2 regions of the Pseudalkalibacillus sp. JSM 102089 genome follow, and region 1 is predicted to be linked to the other one. Evidence: a T-box and tRNA genes for the amino acid it is inferred to sense, from the RefSeq annotation. Region 1 holds a T-box; the other holds one or more tRNA genes.
What was found. A T-box is a leader RNA that pairs with one kind of tRNA and senses whether it is charged. The one in region 1 lies ahead of tyrS (tyrosine--tRNA ligase), so its partner is inferred to be a tRNA-Tyr.
Positions count from the first base shown of each region.

Region 2: it encodes a tRNA-Tyr, which carries the amino acid that the T-box ahead of tyrS (tyrosine--tRNA ligase) is inferred to sense. The anticodon was not compared.

Region 1 is NZ_JBEWYW010000003.1:389,480-396,707, reverse strand. Features, by position in the region: gene ABVF21_RS10335 (NAD-dependent epimerase/dehydratase family protein) at 1-214, opposite strand, end outside; gene ABVF21_RS10330 (MFS transporter) at 649-1,827, shown strand; gene ABVF21_RS10325 (helix-turn-helix transcriptional regulator) at 2,197-2,400, shown strand; gene ABVF21_RS10320 (permease) at 2,403-2,777, shown strand; gene ABVF21_RS10315 (hypothetical protein) at 2,854-3,204, shown strand; gene hemH (ferrochelatase) at 3,581-4,516, shown strand; T-box leader at 4,647-4,870, shown strand; gene tyrS (tyrosine--tRNA ligase) at 4,928-6,175, shown strand; gene ABVF21_RS10300 (FixH family protein) at 6,214-6,969, opposite strand; gene ABVF21_RS10295 (GNAT family N-acetyltransferase) at 7,210-7,228, opposite strand, start outside.
Region 2 is NZ_JBEWYW010000013.1:33,760-40,987, reverse strand. Features, by position in the region: gene ABVF21_RS19735 (NAD(P)/FAD-dependent oxidoreductase) at 1-503, opposite strand, end outside; gene ABVF21_RS19730 (5' nucleotidase, NT5C type) at 514-1,047, opposite strand; gene ABVF21_RS19725 (YjcZ family sporulation protein) at 1,244-1,408, opposite strand; gene ABVF21_RS19720 (alanine/glycine:cation symporter family protein) at 1,521-2,903, opposite strand; gene ABVF21_RS19715 (spore coat protein) at 3,027-3,311, opposite strand; gene ABVF21_RS19710 (hypothetical protein) at 3,323-3,508, opposite strand; gene kynU (kynureninase) at 3,567-4,844, opposite strand; tRNA gene ABVF21_RS19700 (tRNA-Leu) at 5,007-5,091, shown strand; tRNA gene ABVF21_RS19695 (tRNA-Arg) at 5,100-5,176, shown strand; tRNA gene ABVF21_RS19690 (tRNA-Met) at 5,191-5,267, shown strand; tRNA gene ABVF21_RS19685 (tRNA-Tyr) at 5,285-5,369, shown strand; tRNA gene ABVF21_RS19680 (tRNA-Gln) at 5,374-5,448, shown strand; tRNA gene ABVF21_RS19675 (tRNA-Gly) at 5,453-5,526, shown strand; tRNA gene ABVF21_RS19670 (tRNA-Arg) at 5,618-5,691, shown strand; gene ABVF21_RS19665 (ATP-binding protein) at 5,826-7,136, shown strand.

The DNA.
Region 1 (7,228 bases):
CATACGTTGCGATATGCTTACCTGATTTTTCTTCCCATAATTTCACGCGTTCTTCAAGGGGTAAGATGGGAGTTAGTGAGTTCGATCGAAGCTCATCATCCCATTTACGGCGTACCATGTTATCAATGATCGTAACCTCATGGCCCTGTTTTGATAAGTAAAGTGCGGTTGGCCATCCACAGAAACCATCTCCGCCTGCTACAATAATTCTCATAGATTTTACCTCCATCACAATGGTCGATTTAGTTGTAGAAATCCTTGCTTTAACAAATATTTACGATAGCATTCCTCAAGATGGCATTCAACTCGCAACAATCAATTTACGAAATCTTTAAACCAATCCGAAAATGTATCATTATTTCTTTCCCTAAAAAGAGTATCACTACACCTTTTAGTTTGCATGAAACGCTTCATAAAAACAATTAATTAATTTAGAAAATTCAAAACGATCGTTTTAGGTATATGGTAAAATGATAAAAAACGCTATTAAACGAATTACCTCATCATAACGCCTACTATTTTTTTCATTCGTACTAGCAACTGTTATCTGGACATTAAAAGACACTGAAGAATAGGAGTGATTTTCCCTATGTAAACTGACTACCCTTTAGTTCTTTTGTAAGACCAAAATAAAAAGGGGTAGTTATGATGAGATTACGTTCATTTCGTTTCTTGTGGATTGGGCAGGGGTTTGCCAACATGGGAGATGTTTTATATATTGTTGCGCTAATAGCTGTTCTTTATCAATCAACAGGTTCAGTACTTTATCTTTCCCTGTTACCATTTACTATAACGATCGCTCGATTTATGAGTGGAATGTGTGCACCGCTAGTTTTGAACCGCTTTTCGTTAAAAGGATTACTAGTCGGATCACAAAGTATAAAGACGGGGTTGTTGGGGATGCTTGGCTTGTCTTTATGGCTTTTTGATCCTTCAATACTGATTATTTTAGTTCTTGTTTTTATCATCGCGTTTCTTGATGGGTGGGCCGCTCCTGCTCGAAATGCCATGCTACCTCAACTCGTTACAGAGGATGAGCTTGCGAAAGCGAATAGTTTTGTAGCGGTTGTTGATCAGTCCATTCAATTCGGCGGTTGGGCACTTGGTGGTATTCTTGTAGCAGCAACGTCAGGCTCCTTCGTTATATGGGTTACCTTTGTGTTGTACGTGATATCCACACTGATGATGGGATTAATTGTTGTGAGGGATTACAGAGAAAGGAAGACGAAAATTCATATGATGAGCGGATGGAGGTTGATTTGGAAGCATCCTGTTCTGCGTATCTTTCACGTTATGATTTTTATTGAAGCGATAGCAAATGTCGTTTGGATTGCTGCTATCCTTTATATTTTTGTTGAAGAAGTTCTTATGAAATCAGAAGCGTGGTGGGGATATCTTAATGCGAGTTTTTTTATCGGCTTGATAGCAGGTGGAATGGCTGTATCCAAATACACGAATTGGTTTGAACGTTATATGAAAGAAACCCTTCTTGCCACGTGCTTCGCGATTAGTATCACAACGTTTGTTTTTGGGTTAATAAGTGTTCCTGTGATTGCACTTCTGTTAACTGTGCTCTCAGGAATGGTGGAACAAATAAAATCAATTGCGATGGTGACATTTATCCAAAAGAAATGCCCGAAAGATTCACTTCCTGAAGTTTTTAGCGCTCAAAGCGCTTTGATATCCATTACTTTTGGTCTTGGCTCTTTGCTATACGGTTTTCTTGCTGAGACGATTAGTGTTCCATTTGTTTTTGCTTTATCAGGAATTTTACTATTAGCATCGGCTTTTTACTTAATGAAGAGCATGCACTTCTTAACAGAATAATAAGGTAGAGCCCCTTTGCTAGCAAAGGGGCAGTTTAAGTTGGTTATGGCTTTTTGTCCTTATTTCCCGTTACATTAATGGCGGGTGTATTGTTGCCAAGGTAACTTGTGGATTGAGCTGGCTCTTCGCCGTAGAAGTCTTCATTGATCTTTTCATCAACATTGACAGGTGCTTGTCCTTTGGAGAATGAATCGTTTATCTTGTTGTTTGTTTGGTCTCTCTCGTCATTTTTTTACATCCTGATTTCGTTAGGATCTTTCTATCAAGTGTTGTTACAAGAGGATTTTAATTCATCATGATGTAAAGTGAGCTATACGTAAAGTTCACTTTACCTTATAATGGAAGATGAGAAGTGAGGAGGCTTTTTAGTTGAAAAATGTACTCCGTGAGAAAAGAACAGAAAAGGGATATTCCCAGGATCGCCTAGCAGAAATACTTGGCGTATCAAGGCAAACGATTATTCCAATTGAGAAAGGTAAGTACAATCCATCTCTACCGCTCGCACTTGAAATGGCGAGGTTGTTTGGAACGATTGTGGAGGAGATTTTTTATTTGGATTCTGAGGAGGATTAGAAGTGGCAATGAATAAAACGTATATCGGATTCGGCGTCTTTTTTGCGTTGAATGCTTTATTACTGATTAGTGTTGGCCTTAGCACAGGAAATGAGCCTATTCCTGTCAGTTATATGATGGTTGGCATGTCTATTATGACCTTTTGCTTAAGCTATCTTCAGCCGCAGTTTAAGGCACGGGACGAGCGAAGTCGAATGATTCGAGAGAAGGGGATGTTTTATTCGTACTTTGCTGTACTAGGTTATATCATGGTGTTTCTTTTTCTTCTACAATTCAACATAGTGAACATTAGCTCAGTAACAGTGCTGAGTGCATTAGCCGCCATGCTGATTAGCACAGTCTTTGTTTCCATGGTGATCGTCGCTAAAAGACATTAATTTTTATCACAATGATTAAAGATGGCAAGAATCGGGAAACCCCTTTTGTGAGATCATAAAAAGGAGTTGGATTGACATGAGTAAATCATTACAAGCTTATTTTACAACAGAGAACGATGCAGAGAGTGCAAAAGCTGATTTGCAGGCTTATTCGGTAAGTCAATTGTCAGTTGAACATATTCCAGAAGATCAAAAGCTTAGTATCGATACACCAGTTCAGGGACAGGGAACAGCTACCCCGGCTGGAGCGAATAACGATTTGTTTTTCTCTAATGAAACGCCAACAGGCAAGCAAGAAGAAAATGCTGATCCATCTGAGCAGGCGGACAGAGAGTTTCGCTATGTGTTAGCTTTTAATACAGAAGAGCAAGACGATACGGATCTGCGTGAAGTTGTATCGAAGCATAATGGCGCAATGGAAAAATAGATAAATTGGAAAAAGCTGCGCAAAATGATGCGCAGCTTTTTTTATGGGTGAAGCGGGGGTAACGCACCTGCCACCCGCTTGATTACCGGGTTATTCAACCACAGTATGAAATCTGAAAATGGTGGATAGGATGAAATAGAAGTGGAGGAAGAGAAAGACAGAACGCTTAATGTTCGCTATACTGTGATAGGAAGCGCATCGGAAGTGGCAAAATACATAAAGGTTTGCTTCAATAGGACTGACACAAAACGTTACGAATTTATAGTCAGATTCCTTTGATTCAGGGGAGAAAAAAAGGTATACTGATACCTAGATGATAATGATTATAAAAAGATAGTTTATTTAATTAATCACTGTATGAGAGGGGAACACATTCATGGCTAAGAAGACAATGGGATTACTTGTAATGGCGTATGGAACGCCTTATAAAGAAGAGGATATTGAACGTTATTACACACATATTAGAAGAGGCCGCAAGCCATCTGACGAGCAGTTAAAAGATCTTCAGGACCGTTACAAAGCAATCGGTGGAATATCACCACTTGCCAAAATTACGGAAGATCAGGCGAGAGGGCTTGAAGCTCACCTTAATGAAATTCAAGATGAAATTGAGTTTAAGCTTTATATCGGATTAAAGCATATCGAACCTTTTGTAGAAGATGCGGTACAGCAAATGCACAATGATGGTATTGAAGAAGCTGTTAGTATTGTGCTGGCGCCTCACTTCTCTACATTTAGTATCAAATCTTATAATGGACGAGCAAAAGAAGAAGCTGGAAAGCTAGGTGGTCCAGTTATTCATTCTGTTGAGAGCTGGTATGATGAGCCTAAATTTATCTCTTATTGGGCGAAGCGTATTAAAGAGATATTTGAGGGAATGGCAGACCAAGAACGCGAGAAATCAGTCCTAATCGTTTCCGCTCACAGTTTACCTGAAAAAATCATTGCTAATGGAGATCCTTATCCAGATCAATTGAAAGAAACGGCAGATCTTATCGTAGCAGAGTCAGGTGTGAAGAACGTGGCGATTGGTTGGCAAAGTGAAGGGAACACTCCAGATCCATGGATTGGCCCAGACGTACAGGATTTAACAAGAGATCTTTATGAAAAACAAGGTTTTACATCGTTTGTTTATGCTCCAGTTGGATTCGTAGCCGATCACTTGGAAGTATTATTTGATAACGACTATGAATGTAAAGTTGTAACAGATGAAATCGGTGCAAATTATTATCGACCAGAGATGCCAAACGCACAGGAAGAATTCATTGATATTCTTTCAACTGTCGTGTTAAAAGAATTGAATAAACAATAATGAAAAAGAACGCAGCCTTGCAAGGCTGCGTTCTTTTTTTGTGAGAAATTCCTAACTGCTCTTGAAGAAACAAATTGACAACTAGCGTAAAAGAAGATAAAGTAATGAGAAATTCATGCATCGTAAATAACAATAGGCTAGGAAGAGGAAGCAGTAGCGTGTTAGGACGAGTAGTGTCAGAGAACCAGTGGTTGGTGTGAACTGGTACAGTCTAACCGTGAATTACCCCTCAGAGCCTTCTTGATGAACAGAGTGATCTAATTAGTCAGGAACGGGAAAACCGTTATCGTATTCGAGCCGGAAGAAGTTATTTCTTCAATCAGGGTGGTATCGCGTGTAAGCCACGTCCCTACTATATAGAGAGGGACGTGGCTTTTTATATGAAATTTAATAATTAGGAGGTCGACAGGAATGAACTCAATCATGGATCAATTAACAGATGAACAAAGAAAGGAAATGGAAAGGCAATATGCGGTTTATACACATGGAACGAGTCAAGTCATTCCTGGAGATGAACTTAAGCATAAAATAGCCACTTCGATTATTAAGAATCAGCCAATTAAAGTGAAATTGGGTCTTGATCCTTCTGCGCCAGATGTCCATATTGGTCACACCGTTGTGTTAAATAAGTTAAGGCAGTTTCAAGAAAATGGCCATATCATCCAACTCATTATTGGAGACTTTACAGGTAAAATTGGTGATCCTACTGGAAAATCAACAGCAAGAGTGCAGCTTACGGATGAAGAGGTGAAACGAAATGCTGGAACTTATCTTGAGCAGTTTGGTAAGGTTCTTGATCAAAGCAAAGTGGAGCTCCACTACAATGCGGCGTGGCTATCTGAACTAAAGTTTGAAGACGTTATTGAACTCGCTGGAAAAATAACGGTTGCTCGTTTACTTGAGCGCGATGATTTTGAAAACCGAATGAAGGCGAATAAGCCTGTTTCGCTTCATGAGTTCTTTTACCCTTTAATGCAGGGCTATGATTCTGTTCATCTTGAAAGTGATATTGAGCTCGGTGGAAATGATCAGTATTTCAACGTTTTAATGGGGCGTCACCTTCAAGAGCAGTTTGGAAAAGAGAAGCAAGTTGTCTTAATGATGCCTCTTCTAGAAGGATTAGACGGGGTTGAAAAAATGTCTAAATCCAAAGGGAATTACATTGGAATTACAGAGAAGCCATCAGAGATGTATGGAAAAGCGATGTCGATTCCTGATGAGCTGGTCGTCAAATATACCGAATTAATCACGGATCTATCTCTAGAGGAAAAGCTTGCGCTTCGAAAAGAAATTGAACAAGAAGAAATCCATCCAAGAACAGCTAAAATGAATCTAGCTAAGACGATCGTTCGCATGTTTCATGGACAAAATGCTTCTGAAAAAGCAGAAGTGGAGTTTCAACAAATCTTTCAGCAAAAGCAGCTTCCAACCGATATTGAGGAAGTCATATGGGATGGAGATCGAATGGTAACTGTGCCAACATTGATCGCTAAACTAGGCATGCTACCTTCAACAAGTGAAGCTAGACGAATGGTGAAGAATGGCGGTATTAAGCTAAATGAGGTAAAAGTAACAGAAGTGAATGAGGAAATTGAAGTGAAAAATGGATTGGTCATTCAAGTGGGCAAAAGAAAATTCAAGAAAATAAAACTAGCATAGTAAAAATCCTCCCCCTCGAATAGAGGGAGAGGATTTTATTATTCTGTAATGGTGACACTTTCTTCGGTATGTTCATGAAGACCTTCATCGTTCTCTACATGGATGGTAAAGGTGTAGTCACCAGCTTCTTTAAAAGAAGTCACTCCTTCGTATTCGCCATCCTTCATTTCTTCAGCGTCAACCCACTCAGCTTTTTCTTCATCTACTTTCGAAATTTCAAAGCGAACGTCAGCGCCAGTTAAAGCTTCTTCGTCTTTTTGAAGATGTACCATGAACGAAACATCTTCATTCGCTTTCATCTCTTCGGGCTTCATAAGATGGATGGATACGTCGCTTTCGTGTTCGTGCGCGTGTTCATCAGTTTCAGAAGCAGCTTCTTCTTCAGAACCGACCATAATTTCATTTTTCGGCATCGTATGTAGATCACGAGCTGTCACGTGAGATTGAACGAAGTATTTACCAGCATCGTCGAGTTCCTTTTCAGCAGTATAAACGCCTTCACCATCATGAGAAGCTTCGATCATTTCACTATCTTCTTTAGAGCCTTCTTTCCATACTTCAAACATAACTTCGTCAGCATCGTCTACCTTTTCATCACCCTGAGTAACAGTGGCGGAAAATGTAATTTCTTCCCCTTTTTCTGCTTTTTCAGGAGTATCTAGTGCAACATCAAGCGTTTCGACCTGAGATTCCTCTGCCGTCGAGGCGTTAGACTCATTAGCATTATCCTGTCCGCACGCTGCTAGCACCATAGAAATGCTAAGGATAGATACCCATGATCCGATTTTTTTCATAACATTTTTTCTTCCCTTCATTCCTTACGTCCATTTCTGAATAAACAGTATGGCCATTTCAGTAATCTTGTAAACCTTATTCCACACTTCAATAGTAAGAAAGTTCTGATCTAATCTCAAGGTTAATTCGCGAATAGTTGTGTCAAGCTGACGACAAAAGAGATTGATAGAGGTGTTATACGATTGAATTTAAAAGAGACAATAAAAAAACGATCCTTATTGAAGCAAGGATCGCAGAGATTAAACAAGAGCTTCTTTT
Region 2 (7,228 bases), on a different contig from region 1:
CCAGCTTCAGCAAGAAGAAGAGCTCCTTCGAATGCGCGGTCTCCGCCCCCGATTACAGCAACATGTTTGCCTTTGAATTTCAATTTATCTCGAGATGCCGAGTATACTTCATTTTGCTCAATCATTTCTTGCTCACCAGGAACATCTAGCCTACGTGGGGAAGACCCTGAAGCAATAAGCAAAGAGCGAAATATATATGAATTACCTTCTGCTGTTTGAAGTATCCTATTAGTCCAATCGATCGACTGTACGCGAGTGTTTGTAACATAATCACACTTGATTTCCTCAGCATGTTTGATGAACTGTTCCTTTAGAACCTGACCGTTTGCAACCACCATACCTGGGTAGTCTACAATTTGATTATAGATTGTACTTAATTGCCCCCCAAGGCTATCCTTTGCTTCAAGCAATAAATGATTAATGCCTAGTCTTTTAGCCCATATCCCAGCAGAAATTCCAGCGGGTCCTCCACCGATAATTAGCAAATCTGTTCGTTGAGTCACCACCGTAACCTCACTTCCATGTTGAAAGCCATTCTTCAAATTCCAACCAGTTATTCACGCGAGGGACGTCGACATATTGATTATAACGATAGTTCATCGCAATGGCCATTCTGCCTGAATTTTTAAATGCGATGAGGTTGTGTGGAGCATCATCAAATAATAAATCTCCTCGAATCATTTCTTTTCTATGCGAGAAAATCAAATTTCTTTTGCCGATAAAGGGAAGGTGTTTTTCTACCCATTGTTCTTTTTCAGTGTAAGCATATGTACGGCTACTCGTGACAATCATAACGTCATACACGGATGAAAGACGTTCCAATACTTCAATAGCATCTGGTAGAGGCTTGAGTTTAAGAAATAGACCTGGCTGATCAAGGTATTCATAAATTTTATCACCACACTCATTTTTTACATAGTCTTCAGATCGCCAGCATTCAAGCTTCTCAACAGACAAGTCGTCATTGTAATCATAATTGTATCTCCGGTGCCACTCAGACATAAGGTCACATATAACCGAATCCATATCGATTAATAAGGTTTTCATTGTCTCACTTCTTTCATCATACATTCTTTATCACTATAACAGGCAATGTTAATTGGAACAATTGTTCAGGAAAGGATATGGAATGAATGTTTTTGATTTTTGACTTATCAAAAAATGAATGAATTATAAATCGAAAATTAAGCTAACATAGCGTAAATAAAACAAGCAAGAACCAAGTGGCTCTTGCTTGTAAAAACTAACATTTAATAAAAGCTGTTCCTACTATAATAAGCAAGATAAATAGTACAACAATTAGCGCAAAGCCGTTTCCAGCTGGCCTGTGACAAGGCATGCCGTAAGAAGCTCCAGCTACTGGTTGATAAGGCTCATTTCCGTATGGTGCATTGTTTGCATGATACATATTAGGTCCCCCTTTAAATTCTCTTTCTTTACCACTGTATGTTTCCGTCTAGAAAAGATATAGGCAGGAGCGGAGAGGAACCTAAATTAGGTGAATATCCCATGTGAATTTCTTATGAACTAATGCCTTTGTCTTTCGTTTGAGCTTGCTTTAAGAAATTTAATTTGTAGTCATCTGTTAATTCTTTCACTTCCTTACTTAGGAATAAGATCGCAATAACGTTTGGAATAACAAACAAGGCGAGTGTAATGTCGACTAGCTCCCAAACAAATTGAAGTCCTCCAATAGCCCCAACAAAAATAGAAAGAATATAAACAAATCGCATTACTCTAGAAAAGGGTGTGCCAAATAAGTATTCAGCTTGTTTCTCACCATAAAAGACAAGGACACCTATCGTACTGATAACAAAAATTAATAAGAGGGAAGAAACAAAGATGGGCCCCCATGTTGCTCCCATTAGTCCAGAGAAAGCATCTGAAACCATATCAGCTGCATTTGATGGTTTAACGTCTTTCCAAGCTCCTGAAAGAAGCACTGTAAAAGCTGTTACTGTGCAGAGAACGATTGTATCGATAAAGACGCTGAAAATGCCCCATAATCCCTGTCTACATGGATGAGGCGTATGTGCAGCAGAATGGGCAATAGACGCCGTACCCATACCGGCTTCGTTTGAATAAAGCCCTCTAGCAAGGCCCCATCTAACAGCTGCAGCAAAACCAGCTCCGGCAAAACCTCCAGCTGCTGAGATCGGTTGAAAAGCATGTACGAAAATAAGTTTCATAACAGCTGGAAACTCTTCTATATTAATCACCATAACACCGATAGCGCCTGCAATATATGTAAGTACCATGAATGGAACAATCTTCTCAGCTACAGAACCAATTCTACGTATTCCACCGAATACAACAATTGATATAAGGATAATTAATAAGACACCTGTTACCCAGGTCGGTAATCCAAAAGAACTCTCTGAGAGTGTTGAAATGGAGTTAGTTTGGACCATGACACTTGGAATGATTTCAATCATCAGTCCAAAAGCGAATAGAGATGAAGCGAACTTCCATCCCAAGCCTTTTTTTATGTAATACATTGGGCCGCCAACATAAACGCCGTTTTTGTCTTCCTCTCGGTATTTGATCCCGAGAACAATTTCTGAGAATTTTGTTGACATTCCAATAATAGCGACAATCCACATCCAGAAAATAGCGCCAGGTCCTCCAAAAGCGATTGCCACAGGAACCCCAACAATGTTTGTAGCACCTGCAGTAGATGCGAGAGCGGAGGCAAAGGCTTGAAATGGAGAAATTGTGCCATCACCTTTCTCTTTTTTGAAAATTTTACCGATGGTATGTTTTAAAGCATGGGGAAAAAAGATTATTTGAAAGAAACCGAGGCGGATCGTTAAAAATAATCCACCGCCTAAGAGTAAGATCATCATAGGATAACCCCAGATGAACGCGGAAAATTCAGTTATTGCATTAAGAATATAGTCCATATCAATCTCTCCCTATAGGTAATACTCATTTAATTATCCATATAAAGGGAGGGTGAAACGCTATTTACAAAATTATGAAAAAATGAGCATAAAGACACAGAGCCGGTTTTCACCGGCTCTGGATTAATGGACCTGGGGCGGCTGATTATTCTGTTGTTGCTGCGGAGCTGTTAGTTGGTTTTTAACTTGTTGAATTTCATTGGTTTGTGCTGGGGCGGCTGGCTGATAATACCCTTTTTGTTTAGCGTATTGATAAAGGTTATATTGTCGCTGCTCATCGGTATTTCTAATTTGTTGAAGAGCCTGACGAAGTTGTGGATTGTCAGCTTGAGAAATGACGCTCCCGTAATTACTTAAGCTGCTGTTCAATACGGATAAATAATCATTTACCATATCTTTCTCATTCATAAAATCCCTCCTTAACTTAAGAAGCCGATTAATTGTTGTTGTGTGTTGCGTGCTTCTTGTGCATCCTTTTGAAGCATTTGCTTAAGCTGCGGACAAGTACAAGATTGGGCATAGGAATCAAGTTTGTTTGCGAGTGTTTCATGCCCGCCGATCATGTGACGCAGATTTTGAAGTTCAAGTTCGTTCAGCTGAGTCATCCTGTTTCCCTCCTTCATTTCACATAGTATGAATGGAGAAAAACCAAATTATACTCACTTAAGCGATAACGTTTCGCTCGTTAGAAAACTGCTGATACGTTTTTTCAATCATAATACTCTTTAGAATTTGGACAACATGATAGACATCTTCAAATGATGTATAGAGAGCAATTGGTGCTAGGCGAATGACGTTTGGTGAGCGGAAATCTGGAATGACGCCTTTTTGTTTTAGCGCTTTGCAAATTCGAGCAGCTTCATCGTGCTCGAGGCAAATATGCCCACCCCGTCGATCATCTTCTGATGGATTAGTGATCGTAAAACCATCTTCAGCAAGATTTTCTTTAATAAGACACATTAAATAGTTGGTAAGAGACAATGATTTTTCTCGAATCGCATCTATGCCAGCTTCGTTCATCAATTCCAGAGCTCCTATTAAAGGAGCCATACTAAAAATGTGGGGAGTGCCTATTTGAAATGCGCCGGCGGTTTCAGCATGAGTAAGCGTATGACTCATATCGAATTGCATTTCTTTCTTGGAACTGAACCATCCAGCAAGGCCGGGTCGTCTGCCTAGGTGATTTTCGTGCACAAAAAGTCCACCTACACCACCAGGGCCGCTATTTAAGTACTTGTATGTACACCAAACCGCGAAGTCAACGTTCCAGTCGTGAAGTTTATGAGGAATGGCTCCGATTGAATGAGCCAGGTCAAAGCCAATGATTACCCCTTTAGAATGGGCTGCTTGTGTGATTTTTTCTATATTTAGTAATTGTCCACTCCGATAAAGTACGGAAGGGAGGAGAATAAGGGCTACAGTATCATCGATGGCCTCAATGATATCCTCTTCTAGGATTGTTCTTCCGTCACGGCTCTGAACTTGTATTAAATTAGTTTCTGGGAATAATCCATGGAGTTCAAGCTGACTTTGAATAGCGTAAATGTCAGATGGAAATGTTAAAGAATCGGCTAGTATTTTTGTTTTGTTTCCTGAAGGTTTAAAAAAAGTAGCGAGCATTTGATGAAGGTTAGTTGTAATTGAACCGGTAGTAATTGTTTCAGAAGCATGTGAACCGATTAGCGTTGATGTCATCTCACCGATGTTTTCTGCCATATAAAACCAGGGCTGCTTACCATCAGACCAGCCATCAATTCCGTGTTGCTTCCAGTCATCAAGAGATCGAAGAAGGGAGGCTTCTGCATTCTTTGATAGTAGACCAAGTGAATTACCATCGAAATATAGCGTATTTGGATTTAAGTAAAACTTATCACGAAAATGGGCTAAAGGGTCTTTCTTGTCGAATTCTTTTGCGCCTGTAATGGACTGTGATAAACTCATATGTAACAGCTCCTTTTCTACAACTTATCGTATGAGAGGGAGAAGAGCATGTCAACGCTTTCACTCTCTTCAAAAGAAACTTTCTACATTTTTTTAGAATAATGATTGACATTTCAAATGGTTCAATGGTATATTATTAAACGTCGCTGATACACAACATATGCGGGTGTGGCGGAATTGGCAGACGCGCTAGACTTAGGATCTAGTGTCTTACGACGTGGGGGTTCAAGTCCCTTCACCCGCACCATATATTTTGCGCCCGTAGCTCAATTGGATAGAGCGTCTGACTACGGATCAGAAGGTTAGGGATTCGACTTCTCTCGGGCGCACCATACATAATTTAAGTGGCGGTGTAGCTCAGCTGGCTAGAGCGTACGGTTCATACCCGTGAGGTCGGGGGTTCGATCCCCTCCGCCGCTACCATATTACAATTTCATCATGGAGGGGTAGCGAAGTGGCTAAACGCGGCGGACTGTAAATCCGCTCCCTCAGGGTTCGGCGGTTCGAATCCGTCCCCCTCCACCATGATTGGGCTATAGCCAAGCGGTAAGGCAACGGATTTTGATTCCGTCATGCGTTGGTTCGAATCCAGCTAGCCCAGCCATTTTGCGGGTGTAGTTTAGTGGTAAAACCTCAGCCTTCCAAGCTGATGTCGTGGGTTCGATCCCCATCACCCGCTCCATTACATATTGTAGAAGAGTTTTAAAAGCTACTTCACAACCTGATTTTAATCATGGTATACTTTTGTTGAGATGAAATACCATTCATATCGTGCGCCTTTAGCTCAGTAGGATAGAGCAACAGCCTTCTAAGCTGTGGGTCAGAGGTTCGAATCCTCTAAGGCGCATACTTATAACTCCTTGAATAAGATGACTTATTCAAGGAGTTTTTTTATCCTATTAATGGCACATGTGTGTTTGCACATACGCTCCATTTCCAATAAACTAGTAATTAATAAATCACTTAGGAAATGGTGACGAAATGAAGCGATATAAAGGAAGAATTATATCTGTTGTAACGTTTTTTATAGCGATTTTATTATGGGATTATTGGCTTTATTCTGTTAATGAAATTAAAATCAATTGGTTAATGGACATATTCTTTACGATCTCAGTTATGGTAATTGTTTGGTGGTACTCGTCATATTATGATCGCTCTGTCATACTTCTGTCCAAATTAAAAGATAGTGAGGAAAAATATCGTAAACTATCAGAAAATTATAATAGTGTCATAAACAGCTTAAACGAAGTTGTTTTTCAAACTGGAATAGATGGTAGTTGGATCTGGTTGAATCAAGCGTGGGGAGAGTTAACTGGTTACGACGTTCAGGATTCATTAGGCACATACAGCTTATCTTATATACATCCAGATGATCGGCTGAATTTACATAAAGAATTATTTCGATTCCAGGATGGCGCCAGTAATTCTAAAGTATTTGAATTCAGGGTTCAGAAAAAAGGCGGGGGATTCGTCTGGTGTGAGGTCTTTATTAAATACGAATATAGCTCTAAAGGAAGATTTGAAGGAATGACCGGAACGATTAAGGATAAAACCTTTAGAAAGCAATCAGAAGAGCGATTGCTTAAAACAAATGAAGCCCTTGCGGTTAAATCTGAAAAGTTAGCATCAGCTGCACAGCTTGCCGCTGGCATTGCTCATGAAGTTCGGAATCCTCTAACATCAGTAAAAGGATTTCTTCAACTGCTTGAGAAGAAGGAATCCACTATGCCGTATTTTGAAATAATCTTTTCAGAAATATCACGTATCGAATTAGTGCTAAGTGAACTTCTAACACTAGCAAAGCCGCATAGTACGTTATTTACGAATGTTGAAATGAAAAGTTTATTAAAGCAGGTCTCGGCCTTGATTGAGTCTAATGCTCTATTGAACGATGTGACATTACAAACGAGTTTTGGGGATGAAGAAGCGGTTGTTTTTGCTAACCCTAACGAAATGAAGCAAGTATGCATTAATCTCATGAAAAACGCTATTGAAGCAATGAGTCATATGGAACAATCGAAATATCTTCATTTGAGTATGGATGTTCAAGAGATGTTTATATCTGTGAGGATTACCGACAATGGAGCAGGCATTTCTAAAGAAGATATTGATCGACTAGGGGAACCATTTTTTACAACAAAAGAGAGTGGTACTGGGCTAGGGTTATCAGTGTGTTTGAAGATTATAGAACAACACGGAGGAGAGTTATTAATTGAGAGTGAAGAAGGGAAAGGGTCTACATTTGAAATGAAGCTACCTCGTCTTTCGGTAGATCATCACTTATCGGAATGAAAGGCGAGTGAAACGAAGATTTCACTCGAATGGGCCAAAATCAAAATGCAATAGTATGAGCGAACATGGCTGAAAATTAGGAAAACCGAACG